Regions from separate parts of the Streptomyces sp. CNT372 genome, predicted to be linked through region 2. Evidence: riboswitches for the same ligand, from Rfam matches in the RefSeq annotation. Region 2 holds a riboswitch; the other holds the start of a gene.

Region 1 (14,725 bases), on a different contig from region 2:
GGCGGAAGGCGGCGAAGTCCAGCTGCCGCGGGTACGCGGACCAGCCGGCGACGATCAGCTTCGGCTTGGACTCCTTGGCGAGCCGCTCGACCTCGGCCATGTCGACCTGTCCGGTGGCGTCGTCCACGTGGTAGGCGACCACGTTGTAGAGCTTGCCGGAGAAGTTGATCTTCATGCCGTGGGTCAGGTGACCACCGTGGGCCAGGTTCAGGCCCATGATCGTGTCGCCCGGCTTCAGCAACGCGAACATCGCGGCCGCGTTGGCCTGCGCGCCCGAGTGGGGCTGCACGTTCGCGTGCTCGGCGCCGAAGAGCTCCTTGATGCGGTCGATCGCGATCTGCTCGACCACGTCGACGTGCTCGCAGCCGCCGTAGTAGCGGCGGCCCGGGTAGCCCTCGGCGTACTTGTTGGTGAGGACGGAGCCCTGCGCCTCCATGACCGCGACCGGAGCGAAGTTCTCCGAGGCGATCATCTCGAGGGTGGACTGCTGACGGTGGAGCTCGGCATCGACGGCGGCGGCGACGTCCGGGTCCAGCTCGTGGAGAGGGGTGTTCAGAAGCGACATAGGGAAGATCCTCAGTTGCCGGAGAACTCGGTGTACTCGTCCGCGGAGAGCAGGTCCTTCGGCTCCTCGCTGACGCGCACCTTGAAGAGCCACCCGCCCTCGAACGGGGCGGTGTTCACCAGGGACGGGTCGTCCACCACGGCCTGGTTCGCCTCGACGACCTCACCCGAGACCGGGGAGTACAGATCGCTGACCGACTTGGTCGACTCCAGCTCGCCGCAGGTCTCGCCCGCGGTCACCGTGTCACCGACCTCCGGGAGCTGCGCGTAGACGACGTCGCCGAGCGCGTTGGCCGCGAACTCGGTGATGCCGACCGTCGACACGCCGTCCTCGGCGGCCGACAGCCACTCGTGCTCCTTGCTGAAGCGAAGCTGCTGGGGGTTGCTCATGACCAGAATTCTCCTGTACGCGGGGGAGTGGTGGTGAACGGGAGGGGAGTGCGGGCGATCACGTCGGGTGCGTACCGGTCCTGTCCGGCACGCGCGGCTGCGGTCACTTCCGGCGCTTGTAGAACGGCAGCGCCACGACCTCGTACGGCTCATGGGTACCGCGGATGTCGACGCCCACGCCCCCCGTGCCCGGTCCGGCGTGCGCGGCGTCCACGTACGCCATGGCGATCGGCTTGCCCAGGGTGGGGCTCGGGGCGCCGGAGGTGACCTCGCCGACCACCTCGCCGCCCGCGACGACGGACATCCCGGCGCGCGGCACCCGGCGGCCCTCGGCGACCAGTCCGACCAGCTTGCGCGGCGGCGCGGCCTCGGCCCGCTCGGCGGCCTTCTCCAGCGCGGCGCGGCCCACGAAGTCACCGGGCTTCTCGAACTTCACGACCCGGCCGAGGCCGGCGTCGAACGGCGTCAGCGCGGTGGTCAGCTCGTGCCCGTACAGCGGCATGCCCGCCTCCAGGCGCAGGGTGTCGCGGCAGGAGAGGCCGCAGGGGATCAGGCCCGCGTCCCGGCCGGCCTCGGTGAGGGCCCCCCACAGCTTCTCGGCGTGCTGCGGGTCGACGAAGAGCTCGAAGCCGTCCTCGCCCGTGTAGCCGGTCCGCGCGATCATCGCCGGGACACCGGCGACCGTGCCCGGCAGGCCCGCGTAGTACTTCAGACCGTCCAGGTCGGCGTCGGTGAGGGAGGCCAGGATGCCGGGGGACTCGGGGCCCTGGATCGCGAGGAGCGCGTAGGCGTCCCGGTCGTCGCGGACCACCGCGTCGAAGCCGGCGGCCCGCTCGGTCAGGGCGTCCAGCACGATCTGGGCGTTGCCCGCGTTGGCGACGACCATGTACTCGGTCTCGCCGGTGCGGTAGACGATCAGGTCGTCGACGATGCCGCCGTCCTCACGGCAGATCATCGTGTAGCGGGCGCGGCCGGGGCCCACGGTGGAGATGTTGCCGACCAGGGCGAAGTCCAGCAGGTCCACGGCCTGGGGGCCGAAGACGGTGATCTCGCCCATGTGGGAGAGGTCGAAGAGGCCGGCCCTGGTGCGCACGGCGGTGTGCTCGTCCCGCTCGCTGGCGTAGCGCAGCGGCATGTCCCAGCCGGCGAAGTCGGTCATGGTCGCGCCCAGCGAGCGATGCAGGGCATCGAGCGCGGTGCGGCGAGGCGAAGTGCTCATAGGTGAAGCTCCCAGGGCATGACGGCGAGGACGATCCTCCCCATCTGTCATCGGAACCTGAGAGGTTCGCCACGACCCCGCGTACGGATGGTCGTCCGTATCCGGGCGGTCGTGACTTGCACCTTGGGTGGAGCCGCCGACGCGGCCCGCTTTTCAGATCTGCCTCATCGCACGCGGTACGGGGCCTGAGAGATTCAAGGGAGGAACTTGCTCCTTCGGCACCCGGGCACAGATGGCCGGGACTCTCCCGCGCGGATTCAAGCGGCCGGTATGCAGTTGGCGCGCACATCATTGCACGCATCGGGGAAGAGTGGGGGCGTGCGGTGCCACGGATCCGGCCCGGGGTGCCCGGCCGGCGCTCCGGGGGCTTCCCGGGGGCCCGGATGAGGCGCACCGTGGCGAAACCGGCGGAATCGCATTACCAGTTCTTTACACTGCGTGAGCAAGCTTGTTGGGCAGGGATGTCACGACCCGGATGAGGGGGAGGGTGATGACGTTGCAGCAGTCCCGTGCATACGCCGCGGCCGCGGGGGTGCCGGCGGGCCGCCGCCCGGACCTGACCGTGCCCGGAGCGGCCGGGGTGCGGGCGCCCGTCCTGCGCGACCTGCGGGAGCGGCCGGGCCGCGTCCCGCGCGTCCTGGAGTTCGCCGCGGGGGACCTCGTCGTCGTCTCCGGCCTGCCCGGCAGCGGCAAGTCGACGCTCATCGGCCGGACCGCGCCCGGCCGGGCGATCGACTCCCAGGACACCCGCGACCGCTGGGACGCACGGATGCCCCGCCGCCTGCCGTACGCGGTCTACCGCCCGCTCGTCCGCCTCGCGCACTACGCGGGGCTGCTGCGCTCCCTGCGCTCCGGGGAGAGCGTGGTCGTCCACGACTGCGGCACCCAGGCGTGGGTGCGCCGGTGGCTGGCCCGGGAGGCGGCCGGGCGGGGGAGAGCCCTGCACCTGGTCCTTCTCGACGTGCCGCCCCGCGTCGCCCGTGACGGCCAGCGCGAACGCGGCCGGGGCGTCTCCGGGTACGCCTTCGCCCGGCACCGGCGGGCGGTGGCCCGGCTGATCGCCGACGCGGAGGCCCGGCGGGGGCCCGCGGGCTGCGCCTCGGTGGTCCTGCTGGACCGGGCGGCGGCGTCGGGGCTGCGTGCGCTGACCTTCACGGCGGGCGCGCCCGCTCCGGAGGCGCCGGCCGCCCCGCCGACCGCGCCGGTGCTCACCGAGGCCCCGGTCACACCTCCGGCCCCGGTCACGCCTCCGGCGCCGGTCACACCTCCGGCCCCGGCTGCCTGAGGAGACGGCTCCCGGCCGGGCCCGGCCGGGAGCGCCCCCGATAAACTCCGCGCGGAGTTCCACGGAACCCCGCGCGGAGTGGGCGTCGCGACGCCGAAGACGAGCCGGACGCCGAGACGGCACCGGGAGACGAGGACGAGCCGGGAGACGAGGACGAGCCGGGCGCCGAAAACGAGCGGACGCCGAAGACGAGCGGACGCCGAGACGGCACCGGGCGCCGAAGACGTGCCGGACGAAGAGACGAGCAGGACGAGCAGATGGACAACCCGCACCACGGCTGGCCCGGCAACGAGTTGGAGGAGACCCTCGCCGCCTCCCTCGGCAACCCGGCCGCCGGCGCCCGCATAGTCGAGGTCCTCGGCCGCAGCCACATATGGGTGCCCCTCCCCAACGGCGGCGGCCCCGCCAGCCCCAACCTCGACCTGCCGACCACGGAGATCGACGGCGCCGCGTACGTCCCCGTCTTCAGCTCCGAGCAGCAGTTCCTGGCGACCGTCGGCTCGCACATGCCGTTCACCGTCGCCCCCGCCCGCGACTTCGCCCGCGGTCTGCCCCCGCAGCTCGGCATCGCCGTGAACCCCGGCGGCGCCGTCGGCGTCCCCCTCCCGCCGCCCGCGGTCGCCGAACTCTGCCGGGACGGGCACACCGCGCTCGACGCCTCCGGCACCGGCGGCCGGGTCCGCCTCTTCGAGCCGGACTGGCAGGACGAGCCCGTCGACTTCCTCGCCGCCGCGGCGGGCGAGTTCGAGGCGTCCGGTGTCGTCCTCAGCGGCCGCCGCGCCCTCGCCTCGATCGAGGGCGACGCGCCGACCCTCTTCGTCGGCGTACAGCTCGCCGCCTGGGGCGAGTCCGACCGCACCGCCCCGCTCGACGCCCTCGGCCGCGCCCTCGGCCGGGCCGGCGTGCCCTGGCCCGTGAACCTCGTCCTGCTCGACGTCGCCCGGGACCCGGTCGGCGACTGGATGCTGGAGCGCGTGCGCCCCTTCTACGAGCGGCACGCATCGTAGGAGAGCCGGGACGGCACGGGGGGACAGGCCCGAGAAGCCGGGTCTGTGTCGCCCGCGGCGCCTAAGCTGGTTTGATGGCCTGAACAAATGCTTCGACGCGGTATGCCACGGCACGGCCGCGTCGGCAGGGCGGGCGAGGGCGCGGGACCGCGAGGCGCGGACCGGCGGATCGATGAAGGGGCGGAACCCAGGGTGAGTGCGTCAGGCACCGCGGCGGCCGGACAGGTCGAGCACATGCTGCGCCAGGTGACGCCCGGGCGCTACGACGCGTACGAGGCGCTGCTCCACGCCCTCGCGGACCCGGCCGGCAGCCGTCTGTGGATGCTGCTGTGGCACGGGCAGCCCGGCTCGCCCGACGCCCAGTACGGGAACATGGAGGTCGACGGCGTCGGCTATGTGCCCTGCGCGACCTCGCCCCAGGAGCTGTCCGCCTCCGGCTGGACCCGCGCCCACGACGTCGTCACCGGCCGGGACGCGGCCCGCGCCCTGTACCCCGAGCGCTACGGGATCTGGCTCAATCCGCACGCCCCCGGCGGGGGTGTCGGCATCCCCTGGCCCGACCTGCGCCGCATCGCCACCGGGCTCGACCGGATGCCCGCGGGCCCGCTGCGCCTGTCGGAACCGACCATCGAGATCCCCCAGTTCTACGCCCTGCTCGCGCAGAACGCGCACCGCACCCCGGCCGTGCGGGCGCTGCGCCGCGCCTGGGTGCAGCCCGCGGTCGGGGTTGCCTACCTCGCCGTCGGCCTGGACCTCTACGACAACGGCCCCCAGGCGGTGGACGCGGTACGGGCGATGCTGCGCCAGTCGGTCGGCGCGGCACCGGACGGCCTGCCCGTCTCGACCGTCGCCCTCTCCGACGACTACGACCCCGTCACCCTCTGGATGCGGGCGAACACCCGGCCGTTCTACGACCGCGAGGCCCACGGCCCCGCCGCCCCGGCCGCTCCCGCCCCGGGCTACGGCTACCCGCAGCCCGGCTCCGCCGGCCACCGCTGACCCCCCTCGGACGGGCCGGGAATCCCGGGCCGCACCGCCTCTGAACTGCGTCATGTGTCAGGGGTGTTAACCGGTCGGGAGTGGATGTCCCGTATCGCGCCGTTTTGTTGAGCGTCCGGGTCTCGACTGGGTATCACCGCTATCCGGACTGTTCTCCCCGGTGGTTCCCGTCTGTAGTGTTCGGCCGTCAAGACTCCACATGGTGAACCAGGGGTGGACCCATGCGAATATTCAAGTCCGGGGCGATCCGGGCGATCACGGCGACGGTTGCCGTCGGCCTGATCGCGACCGGCTGCGCCAGTGAGCGGGACAAGGACGGTGACAAGGCGGGCGCGAAGGACACCTTCGTCTTCGCCGGCGCCGGTGACCCCGGTTCCCTGGATCCCGCTCTCGCGAGCGACGGCGAGACCTTCCGCGTCACCCGTCAGGCGTTCGAGGCGCTTCTGGAGCACGAGTCCGGCGGCAGCGAGCTCGTCGGCGGCCTGGCCGAGAAGTGGTCGAGCAACCCCGAAGGCACCGTGTGGACCTTCAACCTGCGCCAGAACGTGAAGTTCCACGACGGTGAGGCGTTCAACGCCGCCGCCGTCTGCGCGAACTACGACCACTGGTTCAACTGGAAGGGCACGTACCAGTCCAGCGCGGTCTCCTACTACTGGCAGACCATCATGGGCGGGTTCGCGAAGAACGAGGACGCCGAGGCGCCCAAGGCGAACTACAAGTCCTGCACCGCCAAGGACGAGAACACCGCGGTCATCGAGGTCAACGAGCCCTCCGCCAACCTCCCGGGCGGCTTCTCCCTCCAGGCCCTGGCGATCCACTCGCCGAAGGCCCTCAAGGAGTACGCGAAGCAGGACGCGACCGCCAAGGGCGACGCGATCACGTACCCCAAGTACAGCCAGGAGGCCGGCACGGTCGCCGGCACCGGCCCGTACAAGATCACGAAGTGGAACAAGGGCAACAAGGAAGTCTCGCTCACCCGCTTCGACGACTACTGGGGCGACAAGGCGAAGGTGAAGAACCTCGTCTTCCGCACCATCGACACCGAGGAGGGCCGCCGCCAGGCGCTCCAGGCCGGTGACATCGACGGCTACGACCTCGTGGCCCCGGCCGACGTGAAGACGCTGGAGGGCGAGGGCTACCAGGTCCCGACCCGTGACGTCTTCAACATCTTCTACGTCGGCATGAGCCAGGGCGCCAACCCGGCCCTGAAGAAGCCCGAGGTCCGCCAGGCGATCACGCACGCGATCGACCGGGAGAACATCGTCAAGACGCAGCTTCCCGAGGGCGGCAAGGTCGCGACCCAGTTCATGCCCGACACGGTCGCCGGCTTCTCCGACAAGGTGAAGACGTACCCCTTCGACACCAACAAGGCGAAGGACCTCCTCAAGCAGGCCGGCGAGGAGAAGCTGACCGTCGAGTTCTGCTACCCGACCGAGGTCACCCGCCCGTACATGCCCGCCCCGCAGGACATGTTCGAGCTGATGAAGGCCGACCTGGAGAAGGCCGGCATCACCGTCAAGCCGAAGGCCATGAAGTGGGCTCCGGACTACCTGGACGCCACCGAGGCGGGCTCCTGCGCCCTGCACCTCCTCGGCTGGACCGGTGACTTCAACGACGGCTACAACTTCATCGGCACCTGGTTCGCCGGCCCGGACAAGCAGTGGGGCTTCAAGGACGACAAGGTCTTCGACGCGGTCAACGCCGCCTCGAAGGTGACCGACCCGAACGGCCGCGTCGAGGCGTACAAGAAGGCCAACGAGGTCATCGCCGAGTACGTCCCGGGCGTCCCGGTCTCGTCCTCCCCGCCCGCCATCGCATTCGGCAAGAACGTCAACCCGCCGAACGTCTCCCCGCTGACGCAGGAGAACTTCGCCGAGGTCTCCTTCAAGTAATCGCACACCTGCGGGTCCCGCCCGGCCACAGTACTTCCGTGGCCGGGCGGACCTGCATCAACGCATAGTGAGAAAGGGGCATGCGGGGTGCTGCGACTTGTCGTCAGAAGACTGCTACAGCTCATTCCCACCCTGCTCGGCCTGTCGGTTCTGCTTTTCCTGTGGCTGAACCGGCTGCCCGGCGGACCCGCCTCAGCGATCCTGGGCGAGCGGGCGACCGAAGCCGAAGTGGCGCGCATCAACCGGGCTCTGGGACTCGACGAGCCCGTCCACATCCAGTACTGGCGCTTCCTCAAGCGCATCTTCGAACTCGACCTCGGCACCTCCACCCAGACCGGCCAGCCGGTGTGGGAGGAGTTCACGCTGCGCTTCCCGGCCACCGTGGAACTCAGCGTCGCGGCGATCCTCATCGCCGTCGTCGTCGGCATCCCCCTCGGATACCTGGCGGCGAAGCACCGCGGTGGCTGGCTCGACGTGGCCTCCGTCTCCGGTTCGCTCATCGGGATCTGCATCCCGGTCTTCTTCCTGGCCCTGCTGCTCAAGGGCGTCTTCGCCGTCCAGCTCGGCTGGTTCCCCAGCTACGGACGCCTCTCCACCGGACTCGACGCCACCGATGTGACGGGCTTCGCGATCCTCGACGGCCTGCTCACCGGTGAACTCGACGCCAGCTGGGACGCGATCGTGCACCTGATCCTCCCCGCCGTCGCCCTCGCCTCCATCCCCCTCGCGGTGATCGTGCGCATGACCCGGGCGAGCGTCCTGGAAGTCCTCGGCGAGGACTACGTCCGCACCGCCGAGTCCAAGGGGCTGGAGAAGCGGGTCGTCCGCGGCCGGCACGTCCTGCGCAACGCGATGCTCCCGGTGATCACGGCCGTCGGCCTGCTGACCGGCAGCCTGCTGTCCGGCGCGGTCCTCACCGAGTCGGTGTTCTCCTTCGGCGGCATCGGCTCCTTCATCCGCACCTCGATCGACGCGCGCGACTACCCGGTGCTCGTCGGATTCATCCTCTTCATCGCGATGGTGTACGTGGTCATCAACCTGCTGGTCGACCTCGCGTACAGCCTCATCGACCCGAGAGTGCGGGTGCACTGACGTGACGACCTTGACCAAGAAGGCCGACAAGATCGACCGGCTCGCCGAGCTGATGCAGTCCTCCGAGGCCACCAGCGGCGCCAGCCTCTGGCGCGAGGCCATGCGGCGGCTGCGCGGCAGCAAGATGGCGATCATCGGTGCCGCCATCATCGCCGCGTTCGTGGTGCTCGCGATCATCGGGCCCTGGATCGCCCCGCACACCCCCACCGCGCAGACCTGGCGCGGCGATGTCCTGGCCAACCAGGGCAAGTTCGTCGGCATGCGCGGCGAGAACTGGTTCGGGCTCGACCACCTCGGCCGCGACATGTTCTCCCGGATGCTCGTCGGCGCCCGGCAGACCCTGCTCGTCGGCGTCGTCTCGATGCTCATCGGCCTGATCGTCGGCGCCTCGGTGGGTGTGGTCTCCGGGGCCGCCGCCACCCTCGGCGGACGCGTCGGCCGACGCGTCGACACCGTGATCATGCGCATCACCGACATCATGCTGTCCCTGCCGTCACTGCTGCTGGCGGTCTCCATCGCGGCGGTCATGGGCCAGTCCCTGACCACCGTGATGATCGCCGTCGGTGTCGTCCAGATTCCGATCTTCGCCCGCCTGCTGCGCGGTTCGATGCTCGCCCAGGGCGGCGCGGACTACGTCCTCGCGGCGAAGGCCCTCGGGGTGCGGAAGAAGCGGATCGTGCTCACCCAGATCCTGCCGAACTCGCTGAGCCCGGTGATCGTCCAGGCGACGCTGAGCCTCGCCACCGCGATCATCGAGGCCGCCGCCCTGTCCTACCTGGGCCTCGGCAACCCCGACCCGGCCATCCCCGAGTGGGGCGTGATGCTCTCCCAGGCGCAGCGCTTCTTCGACAACGAGCCGATGATGGCGGTCTACCCGGCGGTCGGAATCATCATCACCGCCCTTGGCTTCACCCTGCTCGGCGAGGCCATGCGCGAAGCCCTCGACCCGAAGCTGCGAGGCTGAAGTCCCATGGCACTGCTCTCCGTCAACGAACTCAGCGTCACTTTCACCGCCAAGGGCCGCAAGGACTCCACGGCCGTGGACGGCGTCTCCTTCGACGTCGACCAGGGCCAGGTCGTGGGCCTGGTGGGCGAGTCGGGCTGCGGCAAGTCCGTCACCTCCCTCGCCCTGATGGGCCTGCTGCCCGCCAAGGGCGTCCGGATCGGCGGCCGGGCCGAGTTCGACGGCCAGGACCTGCTGACGATGAACCCGCGCAAGCGGCGCGACCTGCGCGGCAGCCAGCTCGCGATGATCTTCCAGGACCCGCTGTCCTCGCTGAACCCGGTCGTCCCCATCGGCGTCCAGGTCACCGAGATCCTCCAGCGCCACCGAGGTCTGAAGGGGGAGGCCGCCCGCAAGGAGGCCGCCCATCTGCTGGACCGGGTCGGCATCCCCGACCCGACCCGGCGGCTGAAGGAGTACCCCCACCAGCTGTCGGGCGGTATGCGCCAGCGTGCTCTGATCGCCATGGCGGTCGCCTGCGCGCCCCGCATGCTGATCGCGGACGAGCCGACCACGGCCCTGGACGTCACCATCCAGGCCCAGATCCTGGAGCTCCTCAAGGAACTGGTCGACGAGGAGGGCACCGCCCTGCTGATGATCACCCACGACCTGGGTGTGGTGGCCGGCCTCTGCGACCAGGTCAACGTCCTCTACGCGGGCCGCGCGGTCGAGTCGGCGGGCCGGCGCGAACTGTTCGCCCACCCGACCCACCCGTACGCGCACGGGCTGCTGGGCTCCATCCCCCGCCTCGACGCCCCGCGCGGTGAACCGCTCAGCCCGATCCGCGGCTCCATCAACGACCGCATCGCCTGGGCCGACGGCTGCGCCTTCGCACCGCGCTGCGACCACTACACGCTGGAGTGCCTGACGGGCACCCCCGAACTGACCGAACCACGCGCCGCGGGCCACCAGGTGCGCTGCGTCAACCCGGTCCTTCCCACGCCCCAGGCGGAGGTCTCGGCATGAGTCTGCTCGAACTCGACGACGTCAAGGTCCACTTCCCGGTCCGCAAGGGGATCCTGTTCGACCGCACGGTCGGGCACGTCTACGCGGTCGACGGCGTCTCCCTCAAGGTCGAGGCCGGCCAGACCTACGGCCTGGTGGGCGAGTCCGGCTGCGGCAAGACGACCCTGGGGCGGGCCGTCCTGCGGCTGGTGGACATCACCGACGGCGAGGTCGTCTTCGACGGCACGGACCTCGCGAAGCTGCCCGGCGAGGAGATGCGGAGCTTCCGCCGCCGCCTCCAGATGGTCTTCCAGGACCCGCTGGGCAGCCTCAACCCGCGCCAGAACATCGAGTCGATCCTCAGTGAGGGCATGGCCGCGCACGGGATCGGCAAGGACCAGTCCGAGCGCCGGGAGAAGATCAAGGAGATCCTGGCCAAGGTCGGCCTCCCGGCCAACGCCCTGTCCCGGTACCCGCACGAGTTCTCCGGCGGCCAGCGCCAGCGCATCGGCATCGCGCGGGCGCTCGTCCTGGAGCCGGACGTGATCATCTGCGACGAGCCGGTGTCCGCGCTGGACGTCTCGGTGCAGGCACAGGTCATCAACCTGCTGGAGGAACTCCAGGAGTCGCTGGGTCTGACGTACCTGGTCATCGCCCACGACCTCGCCGTGGTCCGGCACATCTCGGACGTCATCGGCGTGATGTACCTGGGCGGCCTGGTGGAGGAGGCGCCGAGCGACGCGCTGTACGCGGCGCCGAAGCACCCGTACACCAAGGCCCTGATGTCGGCGGTGCCGGTGCCCGACCCGGAGGTGGAGGACCGGCGCGAGCGCATCCTGCTCGCGGGCGACCTCCCCTCCCCGGCGAACCCGCCGGCCGGCTGCCGCTTCCACACCCGGTGCCCCTGGGCGCAGGACCGCTGCGGCCGGGAGCGCCCGGCGCTCACCGACCTCGGCGACGGGCACAAGGTGGCCTGCCACTTCGCGCGCGAGATCGAGGCGGGCACGGTCGAGCAGACCCGCTCCACGGGTATCGAGGCGGTCGTCGCCACGAAGGCGGTGGCGACGAAGGAGGCCGAGGTCACGGAGAAGGTCGCGGACCCTCTCTCGGTGGCGATCCCGGCGCAGTCGCCGGAGCCCGATCCGGCGGACACCGAGCGGGCGAAGGACGCGGAGCCGGTGAAGGACGCGGAGCCGGCGGACGCCGTGCCCACGGGTGGCCCGGACGCGGCGGCGGGTGCCTCGGACGCGGCGGCGAAGGCGTCGGACGCGGAGCCTGGGGAGAACGCCGACGGGGACGCCGGGGCCGATCCGGTGCCGGGCGGGGACGACGGCAAGGTGTCCCCGAAGGGCTGACCGGTCCGGCCGAAGGGGTGCCGGACAGGGACCCCGCGCGGGACGCGGTAGAACTGTCCGGTGTTCCCAGACCTCTTCACGCCCTCCGTCCAGCACGCCCTCGAGCTCGCGGGGATCTTCGTCTTCGCGATCTCGGGGGCGCTGCTCGCCGTACGCAAGAACTTCGACGTCTTCGGCATGGCCGTCCTGGCCGAGGCCACGGCGCTGGGCGGAGGGCTGTTCCGCGACCTGATCATCGGCGCGGTCCCGCCCGCCGCCTTCACCGATCTCGGCTACTTCCTGATGCCGCTGGTCGCGACCGGGCTCGTGTTCTTCCTGCACCCGCACGTCGAACGCATCCAGCGGGGCGTGAACGTCTTCGACGCGGCCGGCCTCGGGCTGTTCTGCGTCACCGGCACCACCAAGGCGTACGAGTACGGCCTCGGCCTCACCCCGTCCGCCTGCCTCGGTCTCGCCACGGCGGTCGGCGGCGGTGTGCTGCGCGACGTCCTCGCCAACGAGGTGCCCTCGCTGCTGCGCTGGGACCGGGACCTCTACGCGGTGCCGGCCATCGTGGGCGCGACCATGGTCGTCCTCTTCATCCGCTTCGACGCCCTGAACGCCTTCACCAGCGGCCTCGCGGTCGTGGCCGCGTTCTCGCTGCGTCTGCTGGCCCTGCACTACCACTGGCGCGCGCCGCGGGCGTGGAACCGCCGGTCCGAGGCGGTGGAGGAGTGACCCCGAAGCTCGGAGTCCCGCAAAAAGCTACCGCTTAGTATTTGTTTGTTGTACGGTACCGCCATGGCACAGGTACAGGCGACGCAGGCGACCGTCGGGGACAGTGAGTTCGACCGCGACACCGCCGTCACCCGGCGGGCCGGGGAGCCGGGCGTCTACGACGCGGAGCTCTCGGCGGGCTGGACGATCATCCACGCCGTGAACGGCGGCTATCTGCTGGCGATGCTGGGCCGCGCGCTCGGCGACGCGCTGCCCCACCCGGACCCGTTCACGGTCTCGGCCCACTATCTGACGGCCTCCCAGCCGGGCCCCGCGATCATCCGGACCGAGACCGTCCGCACCGGCCGCACCCTCTCCACCGGTCAGGCGTCCCTGCTCCAGATCGCCGAGGACGGCACCGAGGTCGAGCGCATCCGCGTCCTCGCCACCTACGGCGACCTCGACGCCCTCAGCCCGGACGTGCGCACCGTTGCCAAGCCGCCCTCCATCCCGCCGATCGAGCACTGCCTCGGCCCGGCCGACGGCCCGGCGCCGATTCCCGGCAGTTCGGCGATCACCGAGCGGCTGGACATCAGGCTGGACCCGGCGACCGTGGGCTGGGCCGTCGGCGCGCCCTCCGGCAAGGGGGAGATGCGCGGCTGGTTCGGGCTCGCCGACGGCCGCGCCGCCGACCCGCTGTCCCTGCTGCTCACCGTGGACGCCCTGCCGCCGACCTCGTTCGAACTCGGTCTGCCCGGCTGGACCCCGACGATCGAGCTGACCACACACGTCCGCTGCCGCCCGGCCCCGGGCCCGCTGCGGGTGTCGATCACCACGCGCAACCTCGCGGGCGGCTTCCTGGAGGAGGACGCGGAGGTCTGGGACTCCGCGGACCGTCTCGTCGCCCAGTCCCGCCAGCTGGCGCGGGCCCCGCGGGTCTGAACCCCTGTCCGGGGGATCGTGGCAGGGCCCACGATCCGCCGGACACTCCTTGCCGCCCTGATGCCCCCGCCCCGGCTGCTGCCGGAGCGGGGGCATCTCGCTGCGCGGGCGCGCCCGCCCGGCCCCCCGCGCCCGGTCGGTCCCGTGCTCAGTCCAGCCAGTGGCGCCGGCCGAGGCTGATCAGCCTGAGCCGCCGACGCGCCAGCCGGCTCACCTCCGCCCTGCCCTCGGCGCCCTCCGCCTCCAGCAGGGCCGAGGCCGTCATCACCATGTGGTCGACGTACATCCCCGCGACCATCCGCAGATCGTCCTCGCTCCACCCGGCCCACTCCGGCTGGTCCGCGAAGGCAGCCGCGACCTCGTCCCCGAACTGCCGCAACTGCTCGCCGATCGCCCGGCGCACCGGGGCCACCCCGCCGTGCCGCTCCCGGGCGACGAAGCGCACATGGGCGGGGAAGGCGCGCACCAGCTCGGCAACGAGTTCCACCGAGCGGTCGATCCGGTCCTCGTCCGTCCGCTCCTCCAGCGCCTCGCCGATCGTGGCGTGCAGACTGCCGAGCGTCTCCTCGACGAGGGCGATGCCGAGGTCCGCCATGTCCCGGAAGTGCCGGTAGAACGCGGTCGGCGTGACGCCGACCGTGCGCGTCACCTCCCGCAGGCCCACGCTGCTCAGGCTCTGCGTCTCCAGCAGCCGCAGGGCGGCGTCCATCAGCGCCTGACGGGTCTTCAACTTCTGGGCCTGGCGGATTCCGAGAGTGTGACTCATGGCATTCAGTAAACAACCGTAATCCCGAATGGGGAAGTGTAGACTCCTCAGTCAGTGAACATACGTACTCCGAAGGCTCCGGTAGCGCCCGGGCCCTCACCGGAAGTGTTCGCCGTTCGCCGTTCGCCGTTCACAGGAAGGAAGACCGTGGTAGTCCTCGTCGCCGCCCTGCTCCTCCTGGGCATCCTGCTGGGGACCGTGGCCCATGTCCCCGCGTCCGTCTCCCTCGTCGCCGGCACCGTCATCGCGTGCTGGCTGCTCGTCTTCGCCGCGCGCGAGTACCGGGCCAAGCGCCGCCGGACCGCGCGCCACTGACCGGAACTGCCGCCGAACCCGAACCGGTAAACGGTCCGGCGGGACCGTCCGGCGGGACCGACCCGAAAGGAGAAACGCCCTCATGACTCTCCTCACGCCCTTCGCCAAGCCCGAGACCGGGGCCAAGTCCGAGACCGGGGCCGAGCCCGAGACCGGGGCCAAGTCCGAGACCGGGGCAGAGCGCGGCCCCGGCGCCGCGGCCGGGACCAGGCAGGAACCCGCGCCGACCCGCGAGCGGCACGCGTCCGCAGGCGC
Region 2 (14,725 bases):
CACGCGGGCCAGCCGCGGCAGGAGGATCCGTCCATGGCGGGCTTGCCGGTTTGTACGAGGTGCGGCCACCGGAACACCGAGGCCGGCCGGTTCTGCTCCAACTGCGGTGCGCCGCTGCGCGGCGGAGCTCCCGCCGAGCGTGCCTCGGAGACCACCTCGACGATCTCCATCTCCGGCATCGAGGCGTACGACTCCGAGGTGACGGGGCAGACCGCCCTCCCCTCGCTGTCCCCGGAGGCCCAGGCCGCGGTGGACGCGCTGCCGCTCGGCTCCGCCCTCCTCGTGGTGCGCCGCGGCCCCAACTCGGGCAGCCGCTTCCTCCTCGACGGCGAGCTGACCACGGCGGGGCGCCACCCGCAGAGCGACATCTTCCTGGACGACGTGACCGTCTCCCGCCGTCATGTGGAGTTCCGGCGCGGCCAGGACGGCAGCTTCACCGTCTCCGACGTCGGCAGCCTCAACGGCACCTACGTCAACCGTGAGCGGATCGACTCGGTGGTCCTCGCGAACGGCGACGAGGTCCAGATCGGCAAGTACCGGCTGGTGTTCTACGCGAGCCAGCGGGGCGTCTGACCCGCCCCCGGGCGATGCCCGGGGGCACTCCAGGGGAAGGTTCCATGTTGCGCACACCGACGGGCGGTGCCGGTCACGGCACCGCCGGACCGGGTGACCGGCCGATGAGCATCGGAGCGGTGCTGACACGCCTGCGGGACGAGTTCCCGGAGGTGACCATCTCCAAGATCCGGTTCCTGGAGGCCGAGGGGCTCGTCGAGCCCAGCCGGTCGCCGTCCGGGTACCGGAAGTTCAGCCCGCAGGACGTGGAGCGGCTGGCGCTCGTGCTGCGGATGCAGCGGGACCACTACCTTCCCCTGCGGGTCATCCGGGAGCAGCTCGACGCCCTGGAGCGCGGTGAACAGGTGCAGCTTCCCGCGCAGGGCTCCCCGGGCGAGGGCGGCTGGGAGCCGGGGGCGCAGGAGCCCACGGTCCGCAGGCTGGGCCGTGCCGAGCTGCTGGCGGCCGCCGGGGTCACCGAGGGCGAGCTGGCCGAGTGGGAGGCGTACGGCCTGGTCACGCCCGATGGGCAGGGCTCCTACGACACCGAGGCGATCACCGTCGCCAGGCTGATCGCGGATCTCGGCCGGTTCGGGCTGGAGCCGCGTCATCTGCGCGCCATGCGAGCCTCCGCCGAACGGGACGCGGGCCTGGTGGAACAGGTCGTCGCCCCCCTGCGCCGGCATCGCAATCCGCAGACCCGGGCCCATGCCGAGGCCACCACCAAGGAGCTGGCGGCGCTTTCCGTGCGGCTGCACGCGGCCCTGGTGAGAAGCGCTCTGGGGACCCGTTCGACCTGACCGGGCCCGGCCCGACTACCCAAACACCTCACGCACGTCCTAGGGTTGCTGTGTGAACGAGCTCGACGTTGTGGGTGTCCGGGTCGAAATGCCCTCGAACCAGCCGATCGTTCTCCTGCGTGAAGTGGGAGGCGAACGGTACCTCCCCATCTGGATCGGTCCCGGTGAGGCGACCGCTATCGCCTTCGCCCAGCAGGGCATGGCTCCTGCCAGGCCGCTGACGCACGACCTCTTCAAGGACGTCCTTGAGGCCGTGGGCCAGGAGCTCACGGAGGTCCGCATCACGGACCTGCGCGAGGGCGTCTTCTATGCCGAGCTGGTCTTCGCGAGCGGGGTCGAGGTCAGTGCCCGCCCGTCGGACGCCATAGCTCTGGCCCTGCGCACCGGGACGCCGATCTACGGCAGCGACGGGGTGCTGGACGACGCGGGGATCGCGATTCCCGACGAGCAGGAGGACGAGGTGGAGAAGTTCCGCGAGTTCCTCGACCAGATCTCCCCCGAGGACTTCGGCAGCAGCAACCAGTGACCGCCTCCCGCGCCGGTCGCTCCGTGCGGCAGGGCCCCTCCGGCGGGATGTGATCACCCGTCGTGACGGTGATGGCGGGTAACGGTGGGTAACGTCGACAGGTAGTGATGATCGTGTGTCGCGTTCAGCGCATCCGGTAAGCCGTACCCGGTAACGGGGCACGAGAAACCACTCTCTGGGTGATTATCACTCGGCGTGCCGAGTGTGGCGATCGTTGACGCGCCCCTGGTGACTCCCTACCTTCGAGGTGGCAGGTCAAGGACGGAGGTCGGCGTGAGAAGCAGCGGCGACAGTACGGCTGGGGGCGGCCCCGGGATCAGTCCGGTGGAAGGCGGGCCGTATCCGCTGCACAGCGGCACGGCCGCCGCCACCCCGACGGACACCATCGGTTACCGGGGTCCGACAGCGTGCGCGGCGGCGGGCATCACCTACCGGCAGCTCGACTACTGGGCGCGCACGGGGCTGGTCGAGCCCAGCGTGCGGGCCGCCTACGGCTCGGGCACACAGCGGCTCTACAGCTTCCGGGACGTCGTCGTCCTGAAGATCGTCAAGCGTTTCCTGGACACGGGCGTCGCCCTCCAGAACATCCGCGCGGCGGTGCAGCATCTTCAGCAGCGTGGCCGGGACCTGGAGAGCATGACGCTGATGAGCGACGGCGCCACGGTCTACGAGTGCTCCTCGCCCGACGAGGTCGTGGGGCTCCTCCAGGGCGGCCAGGGGGTCTTCGGGATCGCCGTGGGCGTCGTCCGGCGGGACGTGGAGACGGCCCTCTCGCAGCTGCACGGTGAGCGCGTGGACACCGGCGAGACCCTGGTCGGGAACAACCCCTCGGACGAACTGGCCCGGCGCCGGCGCGACCGCGCCGTCTGACCGGACCGCGCCGTCCGGGCGTGGCAGCGGCGCCGGCCCCGGGCCACAAGCGCGCCGGGGCGGCATACGGCGCCGTCTGTCAGTGGCGTGGTGCAGCATCGGTGGTGTGAGGTCCGCGCCGACGATCCTGCATCTGGACATGGATGCCTTCTACGCCGCAGCCGAGCAGGCGGCGAAGCCCTCGTTGCGCGGCAAGCCCGTGGTCGTCGGGGGCCTCGGCCCGCGGGGTGTGGTCGCCACCGCGTCGTACGAGGCGCGGCGCTTCGGGGTGCACTCCGCGATGCCGATGGCCCAGGCCCGGCGCCTCGCGCCGAACGCGGCCTACCTCGTCCCCCGCTTCACGCTGTACCGCGCGGTCAGCGACCGGGTGATGGAACTCCTCGGGCGTCTGTCGCCGCTGGTCGAGCCGCTCAGCCTCGACGAGGCCTTCGTCGACCTGGAGGCCGGGGGCACGCCCGCCACCCCGGCCGCCGCACGCGCGGCGGGCATCCGGCTGCGCGAGGACATCCGCACCGCGACGGGACTGACCGGCTCGGTCGGACTGGCCGGCTCGAAGATGCTCGCCAAGATCGCCTCCGAGCAGGCCAAGCCCGACGGTCTGGTGCTGATGGAGCCCGGGACCGAACGGGACCGCCTCGCGCCGATGAGCGTCCGGGTGCTGCCCGGGGTCGGCCCGGCCACCGGGGAGCATCTGCGGCGGGCCGGGATGACGACCGTGGCACACCTCGCCGAGGCCGGGGAGGACGAGCTCGTGCGGCTGCTCGGCCGGGCGCACGGGACCGCGCTGTACCGGATGGCCCTCGGGCACGACGACCGGCCCGTGGTCGCCGAGCGGGACGCCAAGTCGGTCTCCGTGGAGGACACCTTCGACACCGATCTCCACGACCGGGTACGGGTGCGCACCGAGGTCGGCCGGCTCGCCGAGCGGTGCGTCCAGCGGCTGCGGGCGGGCGGCCACTCCGGGCGCACCATCGTGCTCAAGGTCCGCCGCTACGACTTCTCCACCCTGACCCGCTCCGAGACCCTGCGCGGCCCGACCGACGACCCCGCGGTGGTGCGGGAGGCGGCCGGGCGGCTGCTGGATTCGGTGGACACCACGGGAGGGGTGCGGCTGCTCGGCGTCGGGGTCACGGGGCTCGCCGACTACACCCAGGAGGACCTGTTCGCCCAGGCTGCCACCGCCGCCGCGGCCGGTGAAGCCGCCGCACCGGAGCCTGCGGGGGAGGCGGAGACGCCCGCGGCGGACGCCGAGGGGCCGGGGCCCCGGGCGGAGGCCGCCGCGGAACCGCACCCCGTACGCCACTGGTCGGCCGGGCAGGACGTCCGGCACGTCGTGTACGGGCCCGGCTGGGTGCAGGGGAGCGGCGTCGGCCGGGTCACCGTCCGCTTCGAACAGCCCGGCTCGCCGCCCGGCAGGGTGCGCACCTTCCGGGTGGACGACGAGGACCTGACCCCGTCCGAACCGCTGCCGCTGGTGGGCGCGGACGGGCCCGAGGGGTGCCGCGGCGGGTCAGTCCTCCTGGCCGGCGACCCGGCCGAAGGACCTGTCGCCGGAGGCGGGTGAGGGGGGCGGGGCGGCCAGATCGAGCCCGTAGTGGTGGTAGAGCTGGAGCTCCTGCTCGGGAGAGAGGTGCCGTCCCACCCTGAAGTCCGGGGCGTCCTTGATCAGGGAGCGCTCGAAGGGGACATGGAGCGCGTTGTCCACGATCTCGCTCGGTTCCAGGGGGACGAACGCGTCCCTGCTGAAGAGGCCCGTGCGGACGGCGGCCCACTCGGGGACGCCGGTGGCGTCGTCCAGGTACACCTCGTCGACGGTGCCGATCTTGTTGCCGTCGCGGTCGAACGCCTTGCGGCCGATCAGGCTGCGCGGATCGATGTCGGTCTGCACGGTCCCTCCAGTGGTCGCAACTGCTCTCCTGTCACTACGAAAGGCCACATCCCGGGTGTCGGCCACTCGGGGGACCCGCGGGCGGCGCTGGTACCCTGGCAGCGGCTGTTGACCCCGCGCGGGAGAGTCCACCGGCGAAACACCGCCGGCGGCGCCGAAGGAGCAAATCCTCCCCGGAATCTCTCAGGCCCCTGTACCGCGCGGACGAGGTCACTCTGGAAAGCAGAGCGGGCGTCGGACGGCATCCGCTCTCACCGACGGTGAAAGCCGGAGCACGTTCCGCGTGCCCCGGTGAAGCTCTCAGGTCGAGATGACAGAGGGGGAGGCCGTCCGGGCATCCGCGTCGCGATGCCCCTCGCAGGTCGTTACCAGACCAGGAGGCCTCCCACATGACCGTCAACCGCATCCCGCTGTCGGAGCTCGAGCGCGGTACCCCGTTCGAGCGGCGCCACATCGGGCCCGACGCCGCCGCGCAGGCCAAGATGCTGGCGCAGGTGGGCTTCGGCTCCCTCGACGAGCTGACCGGCGCCGCGGTACCGGACGTGATCAAGAGCGCCGAGGCGCTCGATCTTCCCGAGGCGCGCAGCGAGGCCGAGGTCCTTGCCGAACTGCGCGAACTCGCCGAACGCAACCGCGTCCTCGCGCCCATGATCGGCCTCGGCTACTACGGCACCTTCACCCCGCCGGTCATCCTGCGGAACGTCATGGAGAACCCCGCCTGGTACACCGCGTACACGCCGTACCAGCCGGAGATCTCGCAGGGCCGGCTGGAGGCGCTGCTCAACTTCCAGACCGTCGTCGCCGACCTCACCGGGCTGCCCACCTCCGGCGCGTCCCTGCTGGACGAGGGCACCGCCGCCGCCGAGGCCATGGCCCTCGCCCGGCGCGTGGGCAAGGTCAAGAAGGGCGTCTTCCTCGTCGACGCCGACACCCTGCCGCAGACGATCGCCGTGATCGAGACGCGCGCCGAGCCCACCGGGGTCGAGGTCGTCGTCGCCGACCTGTCCGAGGGCATCCCCGCCGAGATCGCCGAGCGCGGTGTCTTCGGCGTGCTCCTCCAGTACCCGGGCGCCTCCGGCGCGGTGCGGGACCTCAAGCCGCTCGTCGACCGGGCCCACGAGCTGGGCGCGGTCGTCACCGTCGCCGCCGACCTGCTGGCCCTCACCCTGCTCACCCCGCCCGGCGAGCTGGGCGCGGACATCGCCGTCGGCACCACCCAGCGCTTCGGCGTCCCCATGGGCTTCGGCGGCCCGCACGCCGGCTTCATGGCCGTGCGCGACACCTACGCCCGCTCCCTCCCCGGCCGCCTGGTCGGCGTCTCCGTGGACGCGGACGGCAACAAGGCGTACCGCCTCGCGCTCCAGACCCGTGAGCAGCACATCCGCCGCGAGAAGGCCACCAGCAACATCTGCACCGCGCAGGTCCTGCTCGCCGTGATGGCCGGCATGTACGCGGTCTACCACGGCCCGGAGGGCCTGCGGGCCGTGGCCGAGCGCACCCACCGCTACGCGACCGTCCTCGCGGACGGCCTGCGGGCGGGCGGTGTCGAGGTCGTCCACGACAGCTTCTTCGACACGATCACCCTGCGGGTGCCGGGCCGGGCCGACGACGTGGTCGCCGCCGCCCGCGAGAACGGCGTCAACCTGCGCCGGGTCGACGCCGACCACGTCTCCGCCGCCTGCGACGAGACCACCGGCCGGGCGCAGCTCGCCGCCGTGTGGGCCGCCTTCGGCGTGGAGGCCGACGCGGAGGCCCTGGACGCCGCCGGAGCCGACGCGCTGCCCGCGTCCCTGCGGCGCACCGACGACTACCTGACCCATCCGGTCTTCCACCAGTACCGCTCCGAGACCGCGATGCTGCGCTACCTGCGCCGGCTCGCCGACCGGGACTACGCGCTGGACCGGGGCATGATCCCGCTCGGCTCCTGCACCATGAAGCTGAACGCGACCACCGAGATGGAGCCGGTCACCTGGCCCGAGTTCGGCCAGATGCACCCCTTCGCCCCGGTCGAGCAGGCGGGCGGCTACCTCACGCTCATCACCGAGCTGGAGGAGCGCCTCGCCGAGGTCACCGGCTACGACAAGGTCTCCATCCAGCCGAACGCCGGCTCCCAGGGCGAGCTGGCCGGTCTGCTCGCGGTCCGCGCCTACCACCGGGCCAACGGCGACGAGCAGCGCACGGTCTGCCTGATCCCCTCCTCCGCGCACGGCACCAACGCCGCCAGCGCCGTGATGGCCGGGATGAAGGTCGTGGTCGTCAAGACGTCCGACGACGGCGAGATCGACGTCGAGGACCTGCGGGCCAAGATCGAGCAGTACCGCGACGAGCTGTCCGTGCTGATGATCACCTACCCGTCCACGCACGGCGTGTTCGAGGAGCACGTCGCCGACATCTGCGCCCAGGTGCACGACGCCGGCGGCCAGGTCTACGTGGACGGCGCCAACCTCAACGCGCTGGTCGGCCTCGCCAAGCCGGGCCGGTTCGGCGGCGACGTCTCCCACCTGAACCTGCACAAGACCTTCTGCATCCCGCACGGCGGCGGCGGCCCCGGTGTCGGCCCGGTCGGTGTCCGGGCCCACCTGGCGCCGTACCTGCCGAACCACCCGCTCCAGCCGACGGCCGGACCCGAGACCGGCGTCGGGCCGATCTCGGCCGCGCCGTGGGGTTCCGCGGGCATCCTGCCGATCTCCTGGGCCTACGTCCGTCTGATGGGCGGCGAGGGCCTGAAGCGGGCCACCCAGGTCGCCGTGCTGGCCGCGAACTACGTGGCCAAGCGCCTGGAGCCGCACTACCCGGTGCTCTACACGGGCCCGGGCGGGCTGGTCGCGCACGAGTGCATCATCGACCTGCGCCCGCTGTCGAAGGCGACCGGCGTCAGCGTCGACGACATCGCCAAGCGCCTGATCGACTACGGCTTCCACGCGCCGACGATGTCCTTCCCGGTGGCCGGCACGCTGATGATCGAGCCCACCGAGAGCGAGGACCTGGCGGAGCTGGACCGTTTCTGCGACACGATGATCGCGATCCGTGCCGAGATCGAGAAGGTCGCCACCGGGGTCTGGCCCGCCGACGACAACCCGCTGGTCAACGCCCCGCACACCGCTGCCGCGCTCGGCGGGGAGTGGGAGCACGCGTACGGGCGCAACGAGGCCGTCTTCCCGGCCGGGGTGAGCGCCGCCGACAAGTACTGGCCGCCGGTCCGCCGGATCGACGGCGCTTTCGGCGACCGAAACCTGGTCTGCTCCTGCCCGCCGCTGGACGAGTACGACGCCTGACGGACGAGGCGCGGCGCCCGGCCGGGTGCCGCGCCCGGCGTGTGACCGGACTCTGCGTATGACCGGTCCCGGGCCGGGCCGGGAACGCATCAGGGGCCGGTGCGGAGGCGTGAGTCTCCGTACCGGCCCTCGCTGCGCCACCCGCCGGACGGTTACGCGGCGGTCGCCACCTGACCGGCGCCGAGCGGCCGGTGCGGGGCGATGATCTGTCCGTCCGGCAGCAGTTCCCCAGTGTCCTCGAAGAGGAGGACACCGTTGCACAGCAGGCTCCAGCCCTGCTCCGGGTGGTGGGCCACCAGGCGGGCCGCCTCACGGTCGGCGGAGTCGGATGTCGGGCAGGCTGGCTGGTGCTGGCACATGGATGGGTTCTTTCGCTGCGATGTGGTGAGTGTCCTGCGGCTCGATGAGCTGTTCATGGCCGCCCCCCGTATCTGTCGGTCCGGTCCCAGTGTTCCCCTCCGGACGTCTGTCCGCAGGGATTTCACAGCAGCTCTTCCTACTGATTCATGACGCATCACCCGCCAGGGCGGTTCAGCCCAACCCGCCCGTCAATTCGGGGGGTTCGGCATGACACCAAGGGGCTAGTCCGTGTGGGCCACCCCTCGGACGCGCATACGCCCCGCGACGGTGCCGTCGCGGGGCGTAGGAGGTGTTCAGGGTGCGTGCGCGGGTCGTGCGGGGCGCGTCGTGGTGCGGGTGCGCGGCGCGCGCCGGGTCACGCGGCGGGAGTGTCCAGCAGGGGGCGCGGGCCGAGCCGCAGGTTCATCAGCGGCAGCAGATCGGCGGCCGGGTGCGGCCGGTTCGGGGCGATTCCCGGCGGGGCGGGAGCCAGCGGGACGAGGACGTCGGTGGGCAGCAGGGTGCCCGCGGCGGCGTCGGCGCCGGTGTCCGCGTGCAGCCAGAGGGTGAGCATGTACAGCTCGGGGACGGACAGCAGCCGCGCCTGCCCGTGGGCGCCCGCGGATTCGGCCTGGCGCAGGGCGAGTTCGGTGGAGGCGAGATAGGGCCCTTCGAAGAAGTGGGAGAACGCCCAGCCGTCGGGCGTCAGTACGGTGTCCGCGGCCGCCACGGCGCGGCCGCCGCTGCGGATGTGGAACCGCCAGCCGGCGAGCCGCGTGACCGGGGCTCCGCCGCTGGGCACCACCCGGTCCAGGACATGGACGGGCAGCGGCAGTTCGGCGCCGAGCGGTCCCTGGACGGACCGCAGAGCGGGGGTCGGGGCCTCACGGACGGCCGTGGGCGATCCGAGTGCAGTGAGAACGCTGCGCAGGGCGGGCGCGGGGGCCGCGGGGACATGGAGGGCCATGGTGGGTCGCCTCTCGCTCTGGAGACACGGTGATGCGGGGGAGGTGCGGACGGCACTGTCGGCATGGGGGGCCGCGCGGGGCCGGAAGACCGCCGGGCGCCGACTGTCGGCCCGTTCGGGAGTTTATACGACCTGTGTTCACGCGGTGTTTCCGTTAGCCGACGCGCATATTTCCGGCAAGGCGAATACCGGACCTCCGGAATCGCGCTTTTCATGGCGCTCGCGCCGTCGCCGCCCGTTCGGCCTGCGGATTCTCTCATTCTGCGGTCGGCCGAATCCGGTCGGTGATTCTCACCACCGGCACCCGGAAAATGCCACCGGCTCCGGCCGGGGGAAGATACCGGATGAATGTGCCCCGTGGGTACTGACTCCAGCCTATCCGGAGCGGGTCGGGCTCCGGGACGTTACGGATCAAAGAGTCTGGGCATTATCGTCCGTGACACGGGCGGCCCCGCCGTGTGGTCGCCCGAGCGAGGAGGACGCCCGATGGGGGAGAAGGTCGTGGCAGGCGGATTCGACCTGTCCGATCGGCAGCGGTACCGGCGCAAGGTGCAGCAGTGCCTGCAGGCGCTGGACAGGCTCCTGGCGGAGAAGCGGTTCGACCGGCCCAGGAATCTCATGGGGCTGGAGATAGAGCTGAATCTCGCGGGTACGGACGGAATGCCGCGGATGATGAATGCCGAGGTGCTCTCCCGTATCGCCAGTCCGGATTTCCAGACCGAGCTCGGGATGTTCAATCTCGAAGTGAACATCGTTCCGCACCGGTTGGACGGGCATGTGCTCGACCAGCTCGCTGAGGAGATGCGGACCGGTCTCGCCTATGCCGACCGGAAAGCCGGGGAGGCCGGCGCCGGGATTGTGATGATCGGAATCCTGCCGACCCTGACGCAGCACGACCTGGTCACCGCGAACCTCTCCGACGTGGACCGCTACACGCTGCTCAACGACCAGATCGTGGCCGCGCGCGGGGAGGACTTCACCCTCGACATCGCCGGTGTCGAGCGGCTGACGGCCACCTCCTCCTCCATCGCGCCCGAAGCGGCCTGCACCTCCGTGCAGCTGCACCTCCAGGTCACGCCCAACCGTTTCGCCGATGTGTGGAACGCGGCCCAGGCGGTGGCCGCCGTCCAGGTCGCCGTCGGGGCGAACTCGCCCTTCCTGTTCGGCAGGGAGCTGTGGCGCGAGTCCCGTCCGCCGCTCTTCCAGCAGGCCACCGACACCCGGCCGCCCGAACTCCAGGCGCAGGGTGTGCGCCCGCGGACCTGGTTCGGCGAGCGCTGGATCGACTCGGCCCACGACCTCTTCGAGGAGAACCTGCGCTACTTCCCCGCGCTGCTGCCCATCTGCGACGACGAGGACCCGCTGCGGGTCCTGGACGACGGGGGAGTGCCGCAGCTCAAGGAACTCGTCCTGCTCAACGGCACGGTCTACCGCTGGAACCGGCCGGTGTACGGCGTCGTGGACGGCGTCCCGCACCTCCGGGTGGAGAACCGGGTCCTGCCGGCCGGTCCCACGGTCACCGACGTCATCGCCAACGCCGCCTTCTACTACGGTCTGGTGCGCGCCCTCGCCGAGGAGGCGCGGCCCGTGTGGACCAGACTGCCGTTCGAGGCCGCGCACGAGAACTTCGAGAACGCCTGCCGCCACGGGATCGACGCCGAGATCCTGTGGCCCCGACCGGGCCGGGGCGGCGGGTTCACCACCGTCCCGGTCGTCAAGCTGGTCCGCGACGAACTGCTGCCGCTCGCGGCGGCGGGCCTGGACGCCTGGAACATCGAACCGGCCGACCGGGACCGCTATCTCGGGGTCATCGAGCAGCGCTGCAAGCGCCGGGTGAACGGGGCCTCCTGGCAGGCGGACACCTTCCACCGCGCGGTGGAGGCCGGGCTGGAACGGGAGGCGGCGCTCGCGGCCACCACCCGGCGGTACACGGAGCTGATGCGGGAGGGCGAGCCGGTCCACACCTGGCCCGTCGGGTTCCCGGGGCAGAGCGGCCGGGCGGCCGCGGGCTGACGCCCGGCGGGCGGGGCGGGACCGGTGGGGCCGCCGGGGGGCCTGGTGACGGCGGTGGGCCGTCACCGCACCAGGTGATCGACGGCTGTGCCGAGGATGCGGAGGCGGCCGCCGGTGCGCGGACCGGCGGCCGCCGCGTGACGCGTATGCCTAGCGGCCCGAGTGATCGACGACGTGGCCGTTGGAGCAGTTGTTGGCGTGGTCGCCGACCCAGTCGCCCGTGACGGGGACGACGGCGACTTCCTGCAGGCACACGGCGGCGGCGGTGAAGTCCCAGTTGTTCGCGGCGTTGACGCCGCCACCGAAGTTCGAGTCGTCGTCGTCGGCGTGCGCGGGAGTGGCGACGGAGGCGCCGGCGAGGGCCAGCGCGGCGAGGGCGATGATCTTCTTCATGCCCGGGTAACGAGCGTACGACGAGGTCGGCACGCCCGGTCACCCGCCCGACGCACAGGAGCCGGGGCTCACTGGCCGCCCTGGGCCGCGCGTTCCTTCTCGGCCACCGTCATGACCGCCTGGAGGATCACGGACTCGATTTCGGCGGGGTCGCCGACCTGGTGGCCGGCACCGCGGGTCGCGACGGTTCCCGGTAGTCCTTCTCGCCGTCCGGGCTGGTGGCGAACTCCCACAGCACGATCTCCTCCTCCGGGCGAATTGGTCAGCGCCCGCCGCCTGGTCGGGCGGCCGGAGCTGCGCACGCTCCGGGGCGCGCGCCGCGCCGGCGGCTCCCCGAGCAGAGCGGCGAAACGCGTCGCGGCACGGCCCTCGTCGGTGGTCAGTCCGGTCCCGTCGACGAGTGTGTCCGGGGCCCGGCTCCGCCGGGCGTCGCGGCATCGGGCAAGCTGAGACGTCCCATGCGGTGGTGCCCCTCCTTGTGCGGTCTGCGAGGAAAGGGACCCGCGTCATCAGCGGGATGACGCGGGACCCCCGGCCTGTCGCGCGCGATCTTCGTAGGTGCTGTCGAGACCCTGGCGGGGTCGGCACGTATACGAGGGCGGATTACCGAACGGGAGGCTGGTGTGCAGACGGAGGCCCAAGGCGTGGCCGGTTCCTTGCCCGGGGAGGTGCTGCCGCGGAGGATCCTGCGGTCCGAGCTGCTGCTCGTCCTCGCCCTGTCGCTGGGTGCCAGCGCGGTGTCCTCGCTGATCAGCTTTACCGGGGCGCTGACCAGGCCAGGTGGCCTCAAGGACCAGGCGGCCAACCTCAACAGCTCCTACGCGCCCGGCCGTCCCTGGCTCGATCTCGCCTGGCAGCTGTTCGGCGTGGCCACGGCGCTGGTGCCGGTCGCGCTCGTCGCGCATCTGCTGATCCGGGAGCGGGCTGGGGTCGGCGTCATCGGCTTCGACCTCAGGCGGCCGTGGTCGGATCTGGGGCGGGGGACGGTCGTCGCGGCCGGTATCGGCAGCGCGGGCCTGGCGTTCTACCTCGTCGCGCGGGCAACGGGTTTCAACCTCACCGTCGTTCCGGAGTCGCTGCCGGACGTGTGGTGGAAGTACCCGGTGCTGATCCTGTCCGCCGTGCAGAACTCGGTGGTCGAGGAGGTGATCGTGGTCGGCTATCTGCTGCGCAGGCTCGACCAGTTGGGCTGGTCGCCGATGGCCGCGCTGGCGGCCAGTTCGGTGCTGCGCGGCACGTACCACCTCTACCAGGGGATCGGCGGGTTCATCGGGAACATGGTGATGGGAGTCGTCTTCGTGCTCCTGTACCGGCGGTGGGGCAGGGTCGGGCCACTGGTGGCGGCGCACGCGCTGCTCGACATCGTGGCGTTCGTGGGGTACGGGCTGCTCGCGGGTCGGGTGGACTGGCTGCCGACGCCGTAGCGCGCGGGGCCGGTGCCGGCGCGCCACGGCGTCGGCGGCGGTCAGGGGGCGGTGAGGAGTTCGCCGTCGACGACGGTGACGGCGCGGCCGGTCAGCAGGGTGCGGTCGCCGCGCAGTTCGGTGCGTACCGTGCCCGACCGCGGGGACGCCTGGAGGCCGGTGAGGCGGGGGCTGCCGAGGCGCGCGGACCAGAACGGGGCGAGCGCGGTGTGGGCGCTGCCCGTCACCGGGTCCTCGTCGATGCCGACCCGGGGGAAGAAGCAGCGCGAGACGTAGTCGTGGCCGTTCCCGGCCGCTTCCGCGGCGGCGGTGGCGATGACGCCCCGGTCGGAGAGTGCGGCGAGGGCGGGCAGGTCCGGCTCGAGCGCGCGGACCGTGCGCTCGTCCGCGAGCTCCACCAGCAGGTCGCCGATGTGCTCCCCGGTGTCGTGGACGCTCACGGGCTCGGCGCCCAGAGCTTCGGCGAGCCCGGCGGGGGGCGTCACCGGCAGCAGCGGTGAGGTGGGGAAGTCCAGGGTGAGGGCGCCGTCCGGATGAACCTCGGCGCCGAGGATCCCGCAGCGCGCGCGGAAGCGCACGGCACCGGCCGCGAGCCCGGCGGAGTGCAGGACGTGCGCGGTGGCGAGGGTGGCGTGCCCGCACATGCCGACCTCGGTGGCCGGGGTGAACCAGCGGAGCGCGTAGTCGGCCTCCGGGTCCCCGGTCAGGGGGTGGGCGAAGGCGGTCTCCGAGAGGTTGACCTCGGCGGCGACGCTCTGGAGCCAGGCGTCGTCGGGGAACGGACCGGCGTCCAGGAGCAGGACCCCGGCGGGGTTTCCGGTGAAGGGGCGGTCGGCGAAGGCGTCGACGATACGAATCCGCATACGGCGACGGTAGGGCCGGCGCGGGCCCGGGGGACAAGGCCAATCGGCGTCCGGCGGCCTGATTCGCGGGACGGGACGGGGTGGGATGGGCGTGCGGGGAGGGGGTGGTGCCCGGCGATATATCGCCGGGTCTTGTTGCGCGATACTTTCCGATATATCGTTGATGCATCACGACAGGTCAACGATAGAAGGAGATGCATCATGCGTTCTCATGGACACGAACACGGGCAAGGACCCGGTCGCGGGCACTGCGGGCCCGGGCAGTACGGGCGGGAAGGCGAGCGGGAGGGGCGGCGCGCGGCGTTCGGGTCGTTCGGGCCTCCCTTCGGCGGGCCGTTCGGCGGCGGACGCGGTCGCGGGGGCGGCCGGGGGCGGGCGCGGCGCGGCGATGTGCGCGCGTCGATCCTGGCGCTCCTCGCCGACCGGCCGATGCACGGCTACGAGATGATCCGGGAGATCGGCGAGCGCAGCGGCGGGGCGTGGAAGCCCAGCCCCGGCTCGGTCTACCCGACCCTCCAGCTGCTGGAGGACGAGGGGCTGATCATCAGCGCCAGCGAGGGCGGCAAGAAGCTGTTCACCCTCACGGAGGCCGGCCGCGCCGAGGCGGAGTCCGGGCCGGACGCGCCCTGGGAGGACGCCGGCCGGGGCGTCGACTGGGAGAGCGTCAACGAGATCAGGCAGGCGGGCTTCGGGCTGATGGAGGCCTTCGGGCAGGTCTGGAAGACCGGCGACAAGGAGCAGCGCGACAAGGCCGTCGCCGTCATCAACGAGGCGCGCAAGAAGCTGTATCTGATCCTCGCCGACGAGCACTGACG

Evidence for each region. A riboswitch is a leader RNA that binds a small molecule or an ion and turns the genes downstream of it on or off. The one in region 2 is predicted to bind glycine.
Region 1: it holds a riboswitch for glycine, as region 2 does, so the genes downstream of both, gcvT (glycine cleavage system aminomethyltransferase GcvT) here and gcvP (aminomethyl-transferring glycine dehydrogenase) in region 2, are expected to answer to the same signal.

The regions. Positions count from the first base shown of each region.
Region 1 covers NZ_KB897776.1:72,979-87,703, reverse strand. Annotated here, with positions in the region: gene glyA (serine hydroxymethyltransferase) at 1-565, opposite strand, end outside; gene gcvH (glycine cleavage system protein GcvH) at 577-954, opposite strand; gene gcvT (glycine cleavage system aminomethyltransferase GcvT) at 1,058-2,173, opposite strand; glycine riboswitch at 2,338-2,433, opposite strand; partial or broken gene C593_RS0100345 (AAA family ATPase) at 2,664-3,326, shown strand; gene C593_RS0100340 (enhanced serine sensitivity protein SseB) at 3,716-4,465, shown strand; gene C593_RS0100335 (enhanced serine sensitivity protein SseB C-terminal domain-containing protein) at 4,658-5,464, shown strand; gene C593_RS0100330 (ABC transporter substrate-binding protein) at 5,686-7,356, shown strand; gene C593_RS0100325 (ABC transporter permease) at 7,444-8,448, shown strand; gene C593_RS0100320 (ABC transporter permease) at 8,450-9,412, shown strand; gene C593_RS0100315 (ABC transporter ATP-binding protein) at 9,419-10,417, shown strand; gene C593_RS0100310 (oligopeptide/dipeptide ABC transporter ATP-binding protein) at 10,414-11,751, shown strand; gene C593_RS0100305 (trimeric intracellular cation channel family protein) at 11,812-12,468, shown strand; gene C593_RS0100300 (thioesterase family protein) at 12,532-13,389, shown strand; gene C593_RS0100295 (TetR family transcriptional regulator) at 13,538-14,155, opposite strand; gene C593_RS33200 (hypothetical protein) at 14,303-14,470, shown strand; gene C593_RS33515 (hypothetical protein) at 14,553-14,725, shown strand, end outside.
Region 2 covers NZ_KB897791.1:6,282-21,006, forward strand. Annotated here, with positions in the region: gene C593_RS32065 (double zinc ribbon and FHA domain-containing protein) at 1-573, shown strand, start outside; gene ftsR (transcriptional regulator FtsR) at 618-1,352, shown strand; gene C593_RS0125640 (bifunctional nuclease family protein) at 1,405-1,878, shown strand; gene C593_RS0125645 (MerR family transcriptional regulator) at 2,152-2,748, shown strand; partial or broken gene C593_RS30515 (DNA polymerase IV) at 2,855-4,343, shown strand; gene C593_RS0125655 (PRC-barrel domain-containing protein) at 4,259-4,636, opposite strand; glycine riboswitch at 4,746-4,845, shown strand; gene gcvP (aminomethyl-transferring glycine dehydrogenase) at 5,026-7,911, shown strand; gene C593_RS0125665 (DUF5999 family protein) at 8,064-8,270, opposite strand; gene C593_RS0125670 (hypothetical protein) at 8,627-9,217, opposite strand; gene C593_RS0125675 (glutamate-cysteine ligase family protein) at 9,704-11,230, shown strand; gene C593_RS0125680 (hypothetical protein) at 11,381-11,623, opposite strand; gene C593_RS33120 (hypothetical protein) at 11,692-11,856, opposite strand; gene C593_RS0125690 (CPBP family glutamic-type intramembrane protease) at 12,268-13,047, shown strand; gene C593_RS0125695 (PhzF family phenazine biosynthesis protein) at 13,089-13,910, opposite strand; gene C593_RS0125700 (PadR family transcriptional regulator) at 14,112-14,723, shown strand.